DNA from 4 places in the Paenibacillus sp. J22R3 genome. Region 4 is predicted to be linked to each of the others. Evidence: riboswitches for the same ligand, from Rfam matches in the RefSeq annotation. Region 4 holds a riboswitch; each other region holds the start of a gene.
The links. A riboswitch is a leader RNA that binds a small molecule or an ion and turns the genes downstream of it on or off. The one in region 4 is predicted to bind cyclic di-GMP.
Positions count from the first base shown of each region.

Region 1 (3,720 bases), 200 kb from region 4:
ATCGAGATAATCGATGTTGTATTTCATCTGCGAGAGTACCTTCTGGCTGTTCTCGTATTCGCTCTTGAACACCTTCTTCTCTACATTCACATACACAAGCGTGGAGAACGAAACGACGATTAGCAAAATAATGCTGGTGATCCACAAGAATATGCGCAGCAAATATTTCTTCTCTTGAAACAGACGAATGAAGCTCATAAGCAAGTACCACCCTTGTTATTCAATCTTTGCTTCCCAAACCGAACTGCCGTAATGAATGTCCGCTTTGCATATATGCCCGGCAACCGCAATCGGCTGCTTGCCTTCTGCCGCGTGCAATAACTGAAGGGCAGCACTTCGTCCCATATCATAGAAAGGCTGGTTCGCACCTGTAATATCTAGTTGGAGTTTCCCGTTCAACCCCTGCGCATCATAAGTAACAAAGGACATCTCGTCCGGGACACGCTTGCCAAGCCGCTCAAGTGCAGCGAGCGCAGCCTCGGCAATCTGATCATTCGCTGCAAATACAGCCGTGTACCGCGTCATCTCCAGTGCATTCGCAAGCCGAGCAACAAAGTCTTCGAACTCGCTCTCGAAATTCTCGAACCGAGTCGGGATGCATAAGTCGTATTCAGCTTCAAAAGAAACGCCTGCTTCAATAAACGCTTGTCTCATGCCAAGCAGCCGTTCATAGAACGTGCTGAGGTCCGAATTGCGTACGAATGCAATCCGCCGATGTCCCTTGGCAAGCAGCAATTTCGTAAGCGAATACGCGCCTGAAGCGTTATCGCTCGTCACAAAAGGAATATCGGTGTCCCATACGCGCCTATCCAGAAAAATGACCGGAATGCCGCAACCCGCTAACTCCTCGTAGATCTGCCGACTGCGAGGCTCGTCCTGGCCGCCGTGAATCGGACTCAGAATAATCCCCTCCACTCGCCTTGCAATCGCGCTCGCAACGAATGACTCCAGCTTATCTAGGCTGCGATTATCGCTGCTGCTCATGAGCTGATAGCCCTTCGGCTGAAGCACATCCTCGATCCCGCGCAGAGCGGCTCCCCATAGCGGATTATCGATACCGATAACCGATGCAGCAATGAGTCCGCTCCCGTTCCCATTCCCGCTCCTTATTCGACTGGTCGGCTGAGACAAGAGCCCTCCATCTGCCAAATATGTACCTCGGCGATTATCTCGTGTCAGAAGCCCTTCCCCACACAATTCCTTAATCGCCTTCTCTATTGTATTAACGCTGGATTGATAGGACTCCGCCAAATTCCGGCTGGAAGGCAGGCGTGAAGTGTCCCTCCACTCTCCAGCATGTATGCGCTTTCGAATATCTTCCTTAATCCGGTGATACGGGAATATAGTCAGCCTATTCACCTTCATCTCTGCTAGATTAGCTTGACTATATGATATGTGTATCATCTGTGTCAATCCAGAGTCTGAAATTGATGAACCACATGTATATAGGCCTACTTTTATGAACCTTTAGTCCTTCACTTACGCAACTAAGACATCAATATCACCTATAAATACCAACTCTATCCTTTTAAATAGGTTCCAGAGACTCATTCGCTAGTTTGAGATATTATGGAAAATAGAAATAGCGCTAAATTCCTACATTATTCGTCAAAACTGAATCATTTTTCGCAGGCAAACCCTACGAAAGCAGGGGACGCAAAGTCAATGGGTCTAAGTCTATTCTCCTATAAATGCGATGAGATACGACAGCCAGACTGCCGAAGTTAATCTGCTGACCTTGGTTCTCCAAGCGGGAAGATGCGTATCGGTCTGTTACCGCCATCTTGCTTCGAGCCCGAGGATTTTTGTATACCTATTTGACGTAGAAAGGATGTGTACGGCTTGGCAACCCCTTACGAGCAGTTTAGTTCTAAGCTTCTGACATACACATTAATATTCCTTATTCTGTCTTCTATTCCCATATATGTAACCGTTCTTGCACTTGAGCTAATTACCTTTCAAGTCTTTATTCGATTCGTCGCTTCCGTTATCCCGCTTGGCGTTGTGCTCTACTTCATTTACCGACAAACCTATCAAACGCTCAAAGGAAAAGTCATTATTTCAGCCTATTCGTTCCTGCTCTGCTTCATCGTCATGTGGTTTATCCCAACATCAAACTCCGGCACCGTGGTTTTCCTCTTTGCGCTTCTCTCCCTCATCTATCTGGACCGCTTTGTGACACTAATGGCAAGTGGATATGGCATCCTTGTACTCATCACCCATCAATTATTCAACCCCTATATGCTCGCAACGGATCTGCTCTACCAAATTGTTCAATTCACCTTGTTCACCATGAGCTGTATCACCTGTGTCAGCGTTTGCATCATTGGACGCCGAATCATCGCACATGCGCAGCGAAGCGAGAAGAAAGCGCTGGATAACGAGAATCGGTACCGGCAAATTTTCGAGCTGTCTCCCGAAGCTAATATTGTACAGATCGACTATAAAATCGTTCACATGAATCGATCAGGGCTAACGATGTTAGGCGCACAGCATCTGGATGAGTTAGTCGGCGTCAATGTGTTTGACATCGCATTGCCGGAGTATCACGAGATGATGCGAACCAAATCAACCGACCTCATAGAGGGCCACACTGCCGTTAATCACGCGGAGCTCTGCATTTACAAGCTAAACGGTGAAGTGATCGACGTTGAAACCAATTCCATCTCGATTCTATTTCACAATCAGCCCGCGATCCTATCAAACTTCCGAAATATAACGGAAACGAAGAAGGCTCGTGAAACCATCAACTATATGGCCTATCACGATCAACTGACTGATCTTCCCAACCGCTATCAATTAATAACGAAGCTCGATGCAGAGCTCCGGTATGCGGTACACAAACCATGCAGCTTCGCTCTCCTGTTCCTTGATATGGACAGGTTCAAATCCATCAACGACACATTCGGTCATCCACTGGGGGACCGTCTGCTCAAGAGCTTCGCGAAACGGCTTCAGGCATCGCTGCAGCCAGCTGCATTTGCGGCCAGACTTGCCGGCGACGAGTTTGTCATCCTGCTGCCGAATATCGATGCTGAAACGGTGGGGACGCTTGTTGGCCCTCTGCTGGAGCGGCTCTCTGAACCTTTTATTCTCAGAGGTCAAGAAATCATCGTTACGACAAGCATCGGAATCGCTATGTATCCCAAAGACGGGAAGGATGCCGATACGCTTCTGATTCTCGCAGATGCGGCTATGTATGCGGCTAAGAGGCGGGGAAGAAACAACTACGCCTTCTATAGTAATGAGATGAACGAAGTTAATTTACGGAAAATGATGCTGGAGCAGGACTTGCGCAAAGCACTGCAGCAGGGAGAGCTGCATTTGCTCTATCAGGGCAAGAAGGATTTGCAAGCTGGCAGTTTGAACGGCTTCGAGGCTCTCCTTCGTTGGACGCATCCCAAGTTCGGCGCCGTTCCTCCGGCTGAATTTATTCCGCTTGCGGAAGAAACAGGGCTTATTGTTCCGATAGGAGAGTGGGTCATACGGCAGGTATGTAATCAAATCAATGCTTGGAAGCAAGCGGGCTTGTCTCCTTTGCCGGTGTCCGTGAACTTATCGGTTCGCCAATTCAAACAGGACAACCTGATTGATATGCTGAAGGCGATCCTGCTCTCCACTGCGGTTGAACCACGGCTCATTGAACTTGAAATTACAGAGAGCGTTGCTTCATCGAATTTCGAAGCCCCGCTTATTGAGAAGCTGCATGAAATGAAGGCG
Region 1 covers NZ_JBWDNS010000002.1:450,312-454,031, reverse strand. The annotation lists gene AC0YN4_RS10255 (AraC family transcriptional regulator) at 1-198, opposite strand, end outside; gene AC0YN4_RS10250 (GntR family transcriptional regulator) at 217-1,365, opposite strand; cyclic di-GMP riboswitch class I at 1,622-1,723, shown strand; gene AC0YN4_RS10245 (putative bifunctional diguanylate cyclase/phosphodiesterase) at 1,843-3,720, shown strand, end outside.
Region 1: linked by a shared signal. The riboswitch ahead of AC0YN4_RS10245 (putative bifunctional diguanylate cyclase/phosphodiesterase) and the one ahead of AC0YN4_RS11055 (ATP-binding protein) in region 4 are both predicted to bind cyclic di-GMP.

Region 2 (3,720 bases), 320 kb from region 4:
TTGGAGAGTGCCATAATGTTCAAGGTTGTTTCGTAGCCGCGCGAGTTGAATACGTTAACCAGCTCCAGCGCCTTCGGCACGTCTTGAATGTAGCAGGCAACGCGAATCAAATCGAGCATGCTCTCTTCGCGTGGAAGAATATCGTTCTCATCTACCCGTCCGATATCGACAAGTGCAGAGAGCTTCGTATTCAGCTTCTGCGGGATGACTTTACGAAGGAAGTCGTCGTCCAGGAAGCGCCATGGCCCCGCATCTTCAGCGCCTTTGAGCAGCTTCGGAGAGTTTTTGTACCCGATTTCCATATACTCGACGCCAGCTTCATTCAGCGAGTTGTATAGATGCTGAACGAACTCAACGCTGAAATCCCAGTTATTGACGAGCCCGCCGTCGCGGATCGTGCAGTCGACGATTTTACAATGACTTTTTTTCGAAGCATTCATAGCATTGTGTCTCCTTTTTAGCCAGATCTTGTCTTTTCTACTCATAATACTTGATATTGGCTATGAACGCAAAGTCATTTTTGTCAGAATTGCAGGACTCTTCGGATTAAATGGCGCGGAACGATTTCCTCGTGCTGACCATCGTTTGATCCAATTTATCGCTTAATTTCTCCAGCATTGTCGCAAGCTCCGACGATCTGGAAATAAGCTGATGCTGCTCATTCGAGCTGCCCGTAACCGTCTTGACGCTGCCTGTTAATTCAACGGACATTCGGGAGATTTCCTCAATGTTGACGCTGAACTGCTTCGTGCTTGCTGTCATTTGCTGAGAGGCACCGGAAATATAATGAATTTGCTCTGCGACGGTTTTGATGGATCGCATGATCCGTTCGAATGCGGCTCCCGCATCACATACGGCTTGGTTGCCTGATGCAACCTCTTCAATGACTTGATCCATGGAATGGATAGAAGCACGGTTATTAGCCTGAATGTCTTGAACAAGCTCAGCGATTCTCTGGGCAGAGGCAGTTGTTTGTTCAGACAGCTTGCGCACTTCATTAGATACGACGGTAAACCCACGTCCATGCTCGCCGGCCCGCGCCGCTTCAATCGCCGCATTCAGTGCCAGCAGACTGGTTTGTGAAGCGATGTCTGCAATTAAGCTTGTAATGTCATCTATTTCTTGCGAACGCTGACCGAGCAGCTTTACTTTGGTTGCGGACTCTTGGACGGCATTGCTCATCGATGTCATCTGCCTGACAGCCTTCTGTATGGCCTCATTCCCGTTATCGGCCTCCGTCGCTACCTCACTGGAGAAAGTTGACACCGTAGCAGACGTTTCGGCAATGGTATGGATGTCTCGGAGCATCTCTCCGATGACCCTCTTGCCTGTCTGTGCGCCATGCTCCTGCAAATGCGCCGTGGCATCAACCTTATGCATCGTTTGTACAATATCCCCTGCCAAGAGATTAAGCGTAGCCGCATTGCAGCTGAGCTCTTTGGAATTCATGAGCACTTGGTCCGACGTTTCCGTCACATTTTCAATAATTTGTTTGACCGCTGCTTGAATCTTCTGCTGTTGGGCCGATTCCAACGCGAGGATGAATGCTCTGCGCGTCACAATTTGATAGGTAACCGCGCCGATAAACAAGACGACAAATACGATGTGAATGGAGACCATGGCAAGTGAGTAATCACGGGTTCCGTAGACAAGGTCTGGGAAGATTAAGAAGCCGAGTACATGCTGAAGTGCGAAGATAACGGTGCTGATGAGAAGCATTGCGATGAGGTCGTAGTACAAAATAATAGCGAGTACCATAAAGATGGAGAAATGATATTCCACCATGCCGTTGCCGCCTGAGATGATCGATATGCTGCTGAAGGTAAGCGACAGTGTCAATAGAAGCGGAACGGACTGCTGCTCCTTCTGCAACCGCATGCAAATCCCGGCAAGCAGTAAGAAAATAATCGGTAATGCCAAGAACGTTTGCTTAAGGAAAGTGTGGAACGTAGAACCATTCATGTCCGTTTGATGATCATGATGCATGGAGAAACCGAGCCAATCGAATGCGTGTACCAGAAGCGATAATAGCACAATAATTGTAGAAATGAATAACATGACACGGTTTTTCTCTCTAAGCATACAACTTGCCTACCTCCCCATATATGTATACATATAAAAAGAGTCCACCCGCGTTAAGGATGGACTCCTTTTCACTCGGTAACCTGTCCACCATGGCATCTGAATTGCGATGCTTTAGGCCTAGGCTTTGCGTCCCAACGTTTCCGTTGGTTTGCCATTATCATATGAAGAAGTAGTCGGATACTATGGTCATGGTACTGTTAACAGGGTTAATTATATGAGGGGAAAGCCCTGTTTGTACATAGCGTAATTTGTATTGTTTTGTCGAATTTGTCAGATCATCTCTTCTGCTCTCACCACTTCGTCGAACTTGGCTGCCGTAATAAGCCCACTGCGAATGGCAGCCTCGCGAAGCGTCAGGCCCTCCTTGTGAGCGGACTTGGCAATGGCCGCCGCATTCTCATAGCCGATATGAGGATTCAGCGCCGTGACGAGCATCAACGACTCGTTTAGATGCCGAGCGATGGCTTCCCGATTCGGCTCAATGCCGACCGCACAATGCTCATCGAAGGAGCGAATCGCGTCGCTGAGAATACGGGTCGACTGCAGGAAATTGTGAATGATGACAGGCTTAAACACATTCAGCTCGAAGTTTCCCTGACTGGCCGCGAAGCCGATTGCCGCGTCATTGCCCATGATCTGACAGACGACCATCGTCAGCGCCTCACACTGCGTTGGGTTGACCTTCCCCGGCATAATGGAGCTGCCCGGCTCGTTCTCCGGGATACGAATCTCGCCAATCCCGCAGCGAGGTCCGCTTGCGAGCCAGCGCACGTCGTTCGCGATCTTCATTAAGTCCGCGGCGAGCGCTTTAATTGCGCCGTGTACGAAGACGATCTCGTCGTGGCTCGTCAGCGCGTGAAATTTGTTCGGCGCGCTGATGAAGTTCTTGCCTGTGAGGCGGCTGATCTCCGCCGACACCTTCTCGCTAAAGCCCTGCGGGGCATTCAGCCCCGTTCCCACGGCTGTGCCTCCGATGGCAAGCTCACGCAGCTCCTCGCGGCTTGCTCTGATATTACGCTCCCCTTTCTCCAGCATCCGAACCCAGCCGCTGATTTCCTGGCCGAGCGTAAGCGGTGTGGCATCCTGCAGATGGGTGCGGCCGATTTTGATGACCTCCATGAAGCTAGCACTCTTCTGCTCGAGTGTGGATTTCAGCTGCGCAATCGCCGGCAGGACGAGGTCCTCTACCGCAATCAGCGCGGCGATATGCATCGCGGTGGGGAATGTATCGTTGGAGCTCTGCGAGCGGTTGACATCATCGTTGGGATGAACGGCTGCTTCTTGCCCCTTCTCCCGGAGCAGCTGCGCCGAACGTCTTGCTATCACTTCATTGACGTTCATGTTGGACTGCGTGCCGCTCCCGGTCTGCCATACAGCAAGCGGAAACTCATCCTGCCACTTTCCTGCAATCACCTCATCCGCTGCAGCCGCAATCGCTTCTGATTTAAGGGTATCCAACTTCCCCAAGCTTCCGTTCACGGTTGCTGCTGCTTTCTTCAGATAAGCGAAAGCGGTAATTAACTCGCGCGGCATCTTCTCCGTACCGATTCGAAAATTGTGCAGACTGCGCTCCGTTTGCGCTCCCCACAGCCGGTGCGCCTCAACCTGTATCTCACCCATAGAATCCTTCTCCAT
Region 2 covers NZ_JBWDNS010000002.1:326,132-329,851, reverse strand. The annotation lists gene AC0YN4_RS09755 (aldolase catalytic domain-containing protein) at 1-440, opposite strand, end outside; gene AC0YN4_RS09750 (methyl-accepting chemotaxis protein) at 547-2,082, opposite strand; cyclic di-GMP riboswitch class I at 2,157-2,248, opposite strand; gene fumC (class II fumarate hydratase) at 2,356-3,720, opposite strand, start outside.
Region 2: linked by a shared signal. The riboswitch ahead of AC0YN4_RS09750 (methyl-accepting chemotaxis protein) and the one ahead of AC0YN4_RS11055 (ATP-binding protein) in region 4 are both predicted to bind cyclic di-GMP.

Region 3 (3,720 bases), on a different contig from region 4:
GCAGATAATCAGCAATAGCACGGTTTCTTGTGAAGTCGCACCATGCAGCGCAAACTGGGCATCCACGCCCGCAGCTGTACTTGCATTACCGCTTCGCAAACCTGCTTGAACGACAGCCCGATACGCAGCCCCTCCGCCAATCAAAGCCCAGCCGCTATAGATAAGCCATGCTATGCGCTCTTTACCTCGAAGCATCAGAAGTCCGCCGAACCATACAAACGCGGTTACAAGCCACGCTCCCCTTGATTCGGTCAGGAGCAGTGCCAGGACAGCCGGCACTACCGCTGCCGCAGCCCCTATGAACGATAATGCAGCAGCCCTAGATCGAATTAGCAAGAGCAAGTAGAACAGGAGATACGCTCCTGCAACAGCGCCTAGGAAATTTGGATATTGCATGAACCCGGACAAGCGCGCTCCAACAGCGGACAGCCTTACATCACCGGTAGTCATGATGATCTCAGGGAACGTGATCCATCCCATCCAACCCGCAATCGCACCAGCGATTACGAAAGCGCCTGAACTTTGAATCGCTGCAGAAAGCCATCTCAAACGCTGCTGCCGCACAGCCGTGTCGGAGCTGGTACAGAACCAGCTGTACAATGTAATGGCAAAAGCCGCATTGGCCATCCATCGCAATGCCTCCTCGAGGCTGCCAAGCGTGGATGCCGGTCGATGAAACAGGGCAATCCCGTATAACATCGCCATCGCAAGCAGGCCGTAGATTGATAAAGGCACGTGCTGGCTGAACCGTCTGTCCTCTTTCCGAGAATGAACAATCGAACCCGCACCAATGACGAGTATACATACGACCATGATGATCCATTCCCACCGATAAAAGATCGTATCAAAGAACATCCCGTTGCGATAAGCCGAACAAGCCAGTATAATTGCCACGGCTAGCGCAGCCAGTCCACTTCGCATAACCACTTCCCCTTTTGCTCAAACCCCATCTGATTTACGTTATTTTTCCAATTGTACCATAATTGACGGTCCGACTATAAAAAAGAAGACGCTGCCGGATCACCATCATCCGTTCAAACGCCTTCTTATATATGCAACGCTGAAATCGCGTTTATCTGCCCTTCTTAGCCGTTAATTTCTCCTGCTTAAGCTTGAAATAGGCTTCAATTTGCATACGCAGCAAATAAGCTCGAAGCGCCCGCTGCTGCTGCTCATCTAACTCTTGAAAGCGAGCTCCGTAAAACTTCCATTCATTTCCATTATCCTTACGGATAATTTCAACCTTACAATCCAGTTTAAAGCCCAGTGATAAGCTCACTTCGAGAGTATCACCTTGCGCAAGCGTCGGTGGGCTCATCAAGGAAAACCCTATACCGGTGTCGCTTATATTTCTAAGCTCTATATCGAAGCTGTCTGTAGCTTCAATCGTCATTTTATTCCCTTTGGAGCCTTCAACCTCTTGCGAATACGTACGCGATATCGTGCCTCTTGCCTCAATATCAATTCGCGGCGATTCCCGTTTCTCATCAAGTCCCGTTAGCGAGCGAGCTGGGAAAATAACCGCAATAGAACCTTCCGCCTTCGCAATAATCGTCGATTGCAGCCGGTGAATGCCGACCGGTGAATAGACGGTTAAACTAACCGGTTCACCGAGCTCGAAGTTCTTGAATTCCGTCAGTTCGATTTCCATCATTTCGCCTTCTGCATGGGCAAGCACCCCTGTGGCAACATAACCTTCTTTCTCGACCATCGTACGGCTGTGGAGCAGTGCTTTCATGGTAAAGGTAGGTTTACTTGATCCGATTCGTTCATTTAAGCCTGACATTTACTTTTCCCCCTTCACATATGAAGAAACGCTCCCGCAACGACAGTACGGCGCTATAAAACAGAAAAAGCGCTTCCTCATGTAATACTGGAGCCGCTTCCGGAACCGCGAGATATCTCGGGTGTTCATTTCGGCAGTCAGGCTGTCATTTGTTCGCTTACATAATGAAGAGCGGACATTTAGACCCTTTAACTTTGCGTCCTTACCTTTCGATAAGTTTGCCAGTATCGATGATATGCAGTTGTCAGCAGAATGCTAACCTACCTACAGTTCTTTCACGATCATTAGTTTATGTTGGTCTTTGAGGTCGATCTGATAAGCTGTAGCAGGCGCTGTTCCGTCAGGCTCTCGGATGATCCGAACCGTTGGACGATGAACCGCGAGCGGGTCGTTCAAAGCAACGACGGCAATTTGCCCCGAACTGAGCAGTACCGTTGTTGCAACCGGATAAATGGATATATGCTTACAGAAAATTTTGATCAATTCTAAATCAAAATAGGTGTTTCCAGCAGCGAACAGAAACTCGATCGCTTCCGATGGCGTATAGCGTTTGCGATGCGGCCTTGGAGAAGTAAGCGCATCGTATACATCTGCGATCGCCACGATTTGAGCGTATTCATGAATAGCCTCCCGCTTAAGCTTGCGCGGATAACCTGTCCCATCATATCGCTCGTGATGCTGCAGCGCGCAATGTGCCGAGAGTAAACTAATATCATGCTGCGCTCTGATGATGTTGAAGCCATCCTCGGTATGCTTCTCCATGAGCGCCCGCTCGCTTGGCGTCAATACAGTCGTCTTCGTCAAAATCTCTTTCGGCAGCCGTGTCATGCCGATATCGAACAACATCGCACCCATGCCAAGCTCTTCGAGCTGCGTTCGGTTATACCCTCTGGCTAACCCCATAATGCCTGCAAGTATCGTGACATTCAAGGAATGGTGGAACAAGTAGCTGTCCGCCACGTGAATGTTCGTCAAGCTGACCATAACATCTTCACGTCTAATGAGATCCTGCATAATGTCGCCGAATACCTTACGGAAGGTGCGGCCAAGCTCAGGGGCAATCGTTCGCCCTTTCGTAACTTGTTGATCCATAAGCGTATTCATCGTCTTGTAAATCGTATCCGATGCCGCTTTGTGCGTGCTGTCTTGAATAGCCGTAGTTGGCTCCAAACCCTCTGTCAGGGGATCATCAATGAAAAGCATGTCGATGCCTAAACCAACCAATCTGTCGATAAATCGTTGATTTAACTCCACACCGGCGCCAAGCAATATGTTCCCATTCTCCTGCAAAATAGGGCGAGCTAACTTTTCTCCCGGCTGAACGGAGTTGATGTGAACTTTTCTCATCGGTGTTTATTCCCGCCTTTACCGCTTGCTCCCGGATTAAGCTTGTAAAGCTGTCGGTTCGGTCAACTGCGCTTTACGGACATATTTCTCTGCGTACATTCGTTTGTCCGCAGTTTGCAGCAGCTGGCCAATCTCCATACCGTGTTCCGGAAACGAAGCATGTCCAACCGAAACTGACAATCGTAATCCGGTTCGCAATGAAATGCTAAAGAGCTGTTCGTGAATGAGCTTTACGATTCGATCTATTCCTTTGTCATCTGCATAGGGACAAATAAGGATGAATTCATCGCCGCCCCAGCGGCCGATAATTTCACCGTAGGTTGCGCATTCCGTAAGTGTTCTTGCAATCAACGCAAGCGCGGTATCCCCTTGGTTATGGCCCATACGGTCGTTGACTTCTTTGAAATCATTGACATCGAGCAGCATGACCGTCATTTTCTTCCGATTACGCTTTGCTTTAGTCGCCAGCTTCTTGAAATTAGCCTCGATGAACCTGCGATTATACAATCCTGTTAAACTGTCTAGAATAGAAGCTTCCTTCAATCGATCGTATTTGAGTCCTAAGAAATAGCCAATAGGCAGGGCTG
Region 3 covers NZ_JBWDNS010000003.1:333,861-337,580, forward strand. The annotation lists gene AC0YN4_RS16335 (O-antigen ligase family protein) at 1-921, opposite strand, end outside; gene AC0YN4_RS16340 (PilZ domain-containing protein) at 1,073-1,786, opposite strand; cyclic di-GMP riboswitch class I at 1,916-2,019, opposite strand; gene AC0YN4_RS16345 (HD-GYP domain-containing protein) at 2,051-3,133, opposite strand; gene AC0YN4_RS16350 (GGDEF domain-containing protein) at 3,170-3,720, opposite strand, start outside.
Region 3: linked by a shared signal. The riboswitch ahead of AC0YN4_RS16340 (PilZ domain-containing protein) and the one ahead of AC0YN4_RS11055 (ATP-binding protein) in region 4 are both predicted to bind cyclic di-GMP.

Region 4 (3,720 bases):
GAAATTTAAAATGTCAAAAGTACGTGTAGGCATTATTGGCTGCGGCGGTATCGCCAACGGTAAACATCTCCCAAGTTTGGCCCAAGTCAAAGACGCTGAAATCGTAGCTTTCTGCGATATCATTGTTGAGAAGGCTGAACAAGCAAAAGCGAAATACGGTACAGAAGAAGCAAAAGTATATTCTGACTATAAAGAATTGCTTCAAGACGGATCGATCGACGTGATCCACGTTTGTACGCCTAACGATTCCCATGCGGTTATCTCCATCGACGCATTGGAAGCTGGCAAACACGTGCTTTGCGAGAAGCCAATGGCTAAAACAGCTGCTGACGCTCGTAAAATGCTTGAAGTAGCACAACGTACCGGCAAAAAACTCAGCATCGGTTACAACAACCGTTACCGCGCAGACAGCCGTTACCTGAAAGAAGCTTGCGATGCAGGCGAGCTTGGCGAAATTTACTTCGCTAAAGCACATGCAATCCGTCGTCGTGCTGTTCCGACATGGGGCGTATTCTTGGATGAAGAGAAACAAGGCGGCGGACCGCTTATCGATATCGGTACTCACGCACTTGACCTTGTATTGTGGATGATGGACAACTACAAGCCGAAAGTCGTTCTTGGCCGCGCTTACCACAAGCTGTCCCAAAACGAGAATTCTGCGAATGCTTGGGGCCCATGGGATCCAAAACAATTCACAGTTGAAGATTCCGCTTTCGCTATGATCACAATGGAGAACGGTGCAACTGTAATCCTTGAATCCAGCTGGGCGCTTAACTCGCTTGAAGTCGATGAGGCTAAAGTTTCCCTCAGCGGTACTAAAGCAGGCGCTGACATGAAAGACGGTCTTCGTTTCAATGGCGAGCACAACAGCCGCCTATATGTAAACAAAGTTGAACTGAACAGCGGCGGCGTTGCTTTCTATGAAGGCGCGAGCGAAACTGCAGAAGTTCTTGAAGCTAGCATGTGGATCGATGCAGTTAAGAACGACAAAGAAACTTTCGTTAAACCAGAGCAAGCGCTTGTGGTTTCCGAAATTCTTGAAGCGATCTACGAGTCTTCCCGTACGGGCAAGGCTGTATACTTCGAGTAGTAGAACAACCAATGAAGCCGGAGATGGCCTTGTCATCTTCGGCTTTTTTTGCATCGTTAATGATGTTACATATTTTTTGGGAGTTCGACAAAATCAGTCAAAGTTCTACGTTATTCGCTCTGTACAGTTCTGTGAAAACACCTATAATGAGAATTAAAAACGAATAATCTAGAAAAATTTTACAACTAAATACCTAAGATAAGGGCAAACCATAGGAAACTATGGGACGCAAAGCCGTGGCCTAAGGGATCACTTTCTGTGATGCTAAGGTAGACAAGGCTGCCGAGTAGATGGAATCCATCCTATTCGGGTGGTTTTTTTATTGCCATTTTGCATCCTGCATGCTAAGTCAATGATCCGGAGGAAGGTTAGCATGGCACCCATCGCACTCGTCGCCATTTCATTCGTACTCGTATTCAGCTCTTCCTTAATTCTCTTTCATCTTTACGGGCGCATGAATGCAGCCAGGTACACGACTTTCTTTTGGCTTATGAGTGCTGCTTTTGTTTTTAGTATCGGGGTTTGGTCCATGCACTTTGTGGCCTTGCTGGCGTATCCGTTCCCGGTTAAGGTGATGTATCATTTCGGTTATGTGTTTCTCTCGATGGGTGTTTTAATCGTCTTGTCGGCGTTAGCGCTTCTCTTGTTCGAACGTGCTTCAGGGCGAAATCGGACAAGCTTGCTCGTTCTAGGCAGCCTGGTACAGACGTGTGGCATCGTAGGGATGCACTACATCGGGATGAGAGCCATCAAAGCCCATGCGACGCTTCATTATCAGTCATCCACAGGTTTTATTTCAATCGTCGTTCTGGCTCTCGTGCTTGGTTTCATCTTCACAAGACAGCGATTCCAACTCCATCGGCAAAGCCGGTTGCGGCAGTTCATCCACGCTCTATCGCTATCCGTCGCTATTGAATTTCTGCATTACAGCAATATGCCCATGATGCATGGCATTACAACGCTGCATGCAGGTGAATCTGTGGCTTTATCGCAAAATCAGTTCTTTCTCGCCATTAGCATAAGTTTGATCGTTTCCGTCATCTGCATGTATTCGATCGTCATTATGATGATTGACAGCCGCTTAAAGCAAAGTGAAGAACGACTTAAACGGATGAATGAAGCCTATTCGCATATTTTAGATTCTGTGGCTGAGGGGATCTACCGTTTGGACGAGCGTGGCAAGGTTATCTTCTGGAATCAAGCCGCTGTGAACTTAACCGGGTTTGAGGCGAACGAAGTACTCGGGCGTAAGGTTGGGCTTCGGGCTATTAAGCCTGCGGGTGAGGAATGGGACCCTATCGAGAAGGTTCATCGCACCGGCAACGCTGAATATGTGGCGGATGACTTGTTTCGCCGGAAGAATGGTTCGACGTTCCCGGTGGAATATCATATTACGCCTATGCAAGGTAAAGGTGAAGGTGAACAAGCCGGTGTTGTTATAAACTTCACGGATCTGACGCAGCGCAAAGAGCAAGAGTCGTTCATTGTGGAGTCGGAGAAGCTGTCGATGGCAGGCCAGCTGGCTGCAGGTATCGCACATGAGATTCGAAACCCGCTTACGGCGATTAAAGGATTTATGAAGCTGTTTCAGAACGGGATGACCAAAATGGAGTATGTCACCATTATTACGTCTGAGATTGTTCGCATGGAAGGCATCATCAACGAGCTGCTCCTGCTTGCGAAGCCGCAAATCAGCCGGTTTCAAGCGACTAATCTATGTGAGCTGCTAGCCGCTGTCTATACGCTGCTGGAATCACAGGCTAATCTAAACAATGTGGATATCAAGCTGCATTTCTCGGAGCCGGAGCTGCATGTCTATTGCGATGAAAGCCAGATCAAACAAGTATTTATCAATCTCATCAAGAACGCAATCGAAGCAACGGAGGGCGGCGGCGAAATTCGGGTTGCCGTAGAACGGGTCGGCAACCAGTTGATAACCTCGATTGCAGACACTGGCTGCGGTATTCCGGGGGAAGTGCTTGAGCAGGTGGGAAGACCCTTTTATACGACGAAGGAGCAGGGAACTGGACTTGGACTTATGATCAGCAACAAAATCATTTCCAGTCATGGCGGGACAATTTCTATTGCCAGCAAGATGGGAGAGGGCACGACGTTTCAAGTAACACTCCCTGGGGGGTATCGAAATGGTGCATAATCATATCGAAGGAAGCTACAACTGGTTCTTGGTATGTCTGTCGTTTATTATTGCGCTGTTCGCTTCCTATACGGCATTGAATATAGCCAGACGCGTGCTGTTGTCTGAGGGCTGGAAGAAGAGAGGATGGCTGCTGGGCGGAGCAGTCGTTATGGGTGTTGGGATTTGGTCGATGCATTTCATCGCGATGCTCGCTTTTCATTTGCCAAGCGGAGTGACCTATGATTTTGTAACCGTTCTCGTATCGATTGGTGTTTCTATTGTCGGCGCTTTTATCGGTTTCGGTATTGCCAGCCATTCCGGTCGCGGTACGCTGAGACTGATTGTGGGTGGTACCATTATGGGGCTTGCAATCACCGGCATGCATTACATTGGCATGTATGCCTTGACGGGAATTACGGTTACTTATAGCCCCTATATCTTCACACTTTCGATACTTATTGCCGTGCTGGCATCGATTGTTGCCTTACTTTTC
Region 4 covers NZ_JBWDNS010000002.1:646,297-650,016, forward strand. The annotation lists gene AC0YN4_RS11050 (Gfo/Idh/MocA family protein) at 11-1,090, shown strand; cyclic di-GMP riboswitch class I at 1,284-1,377, shown strand; gene AC0YN4_RS11055 (ATP-binding protein) at 1,464-3,245, shown strand; gene AC0YN4_RS11060 (bifunctional diguanylate cyclase/phosphodiesterase) at 3,235-3,720, shown strand, end outside.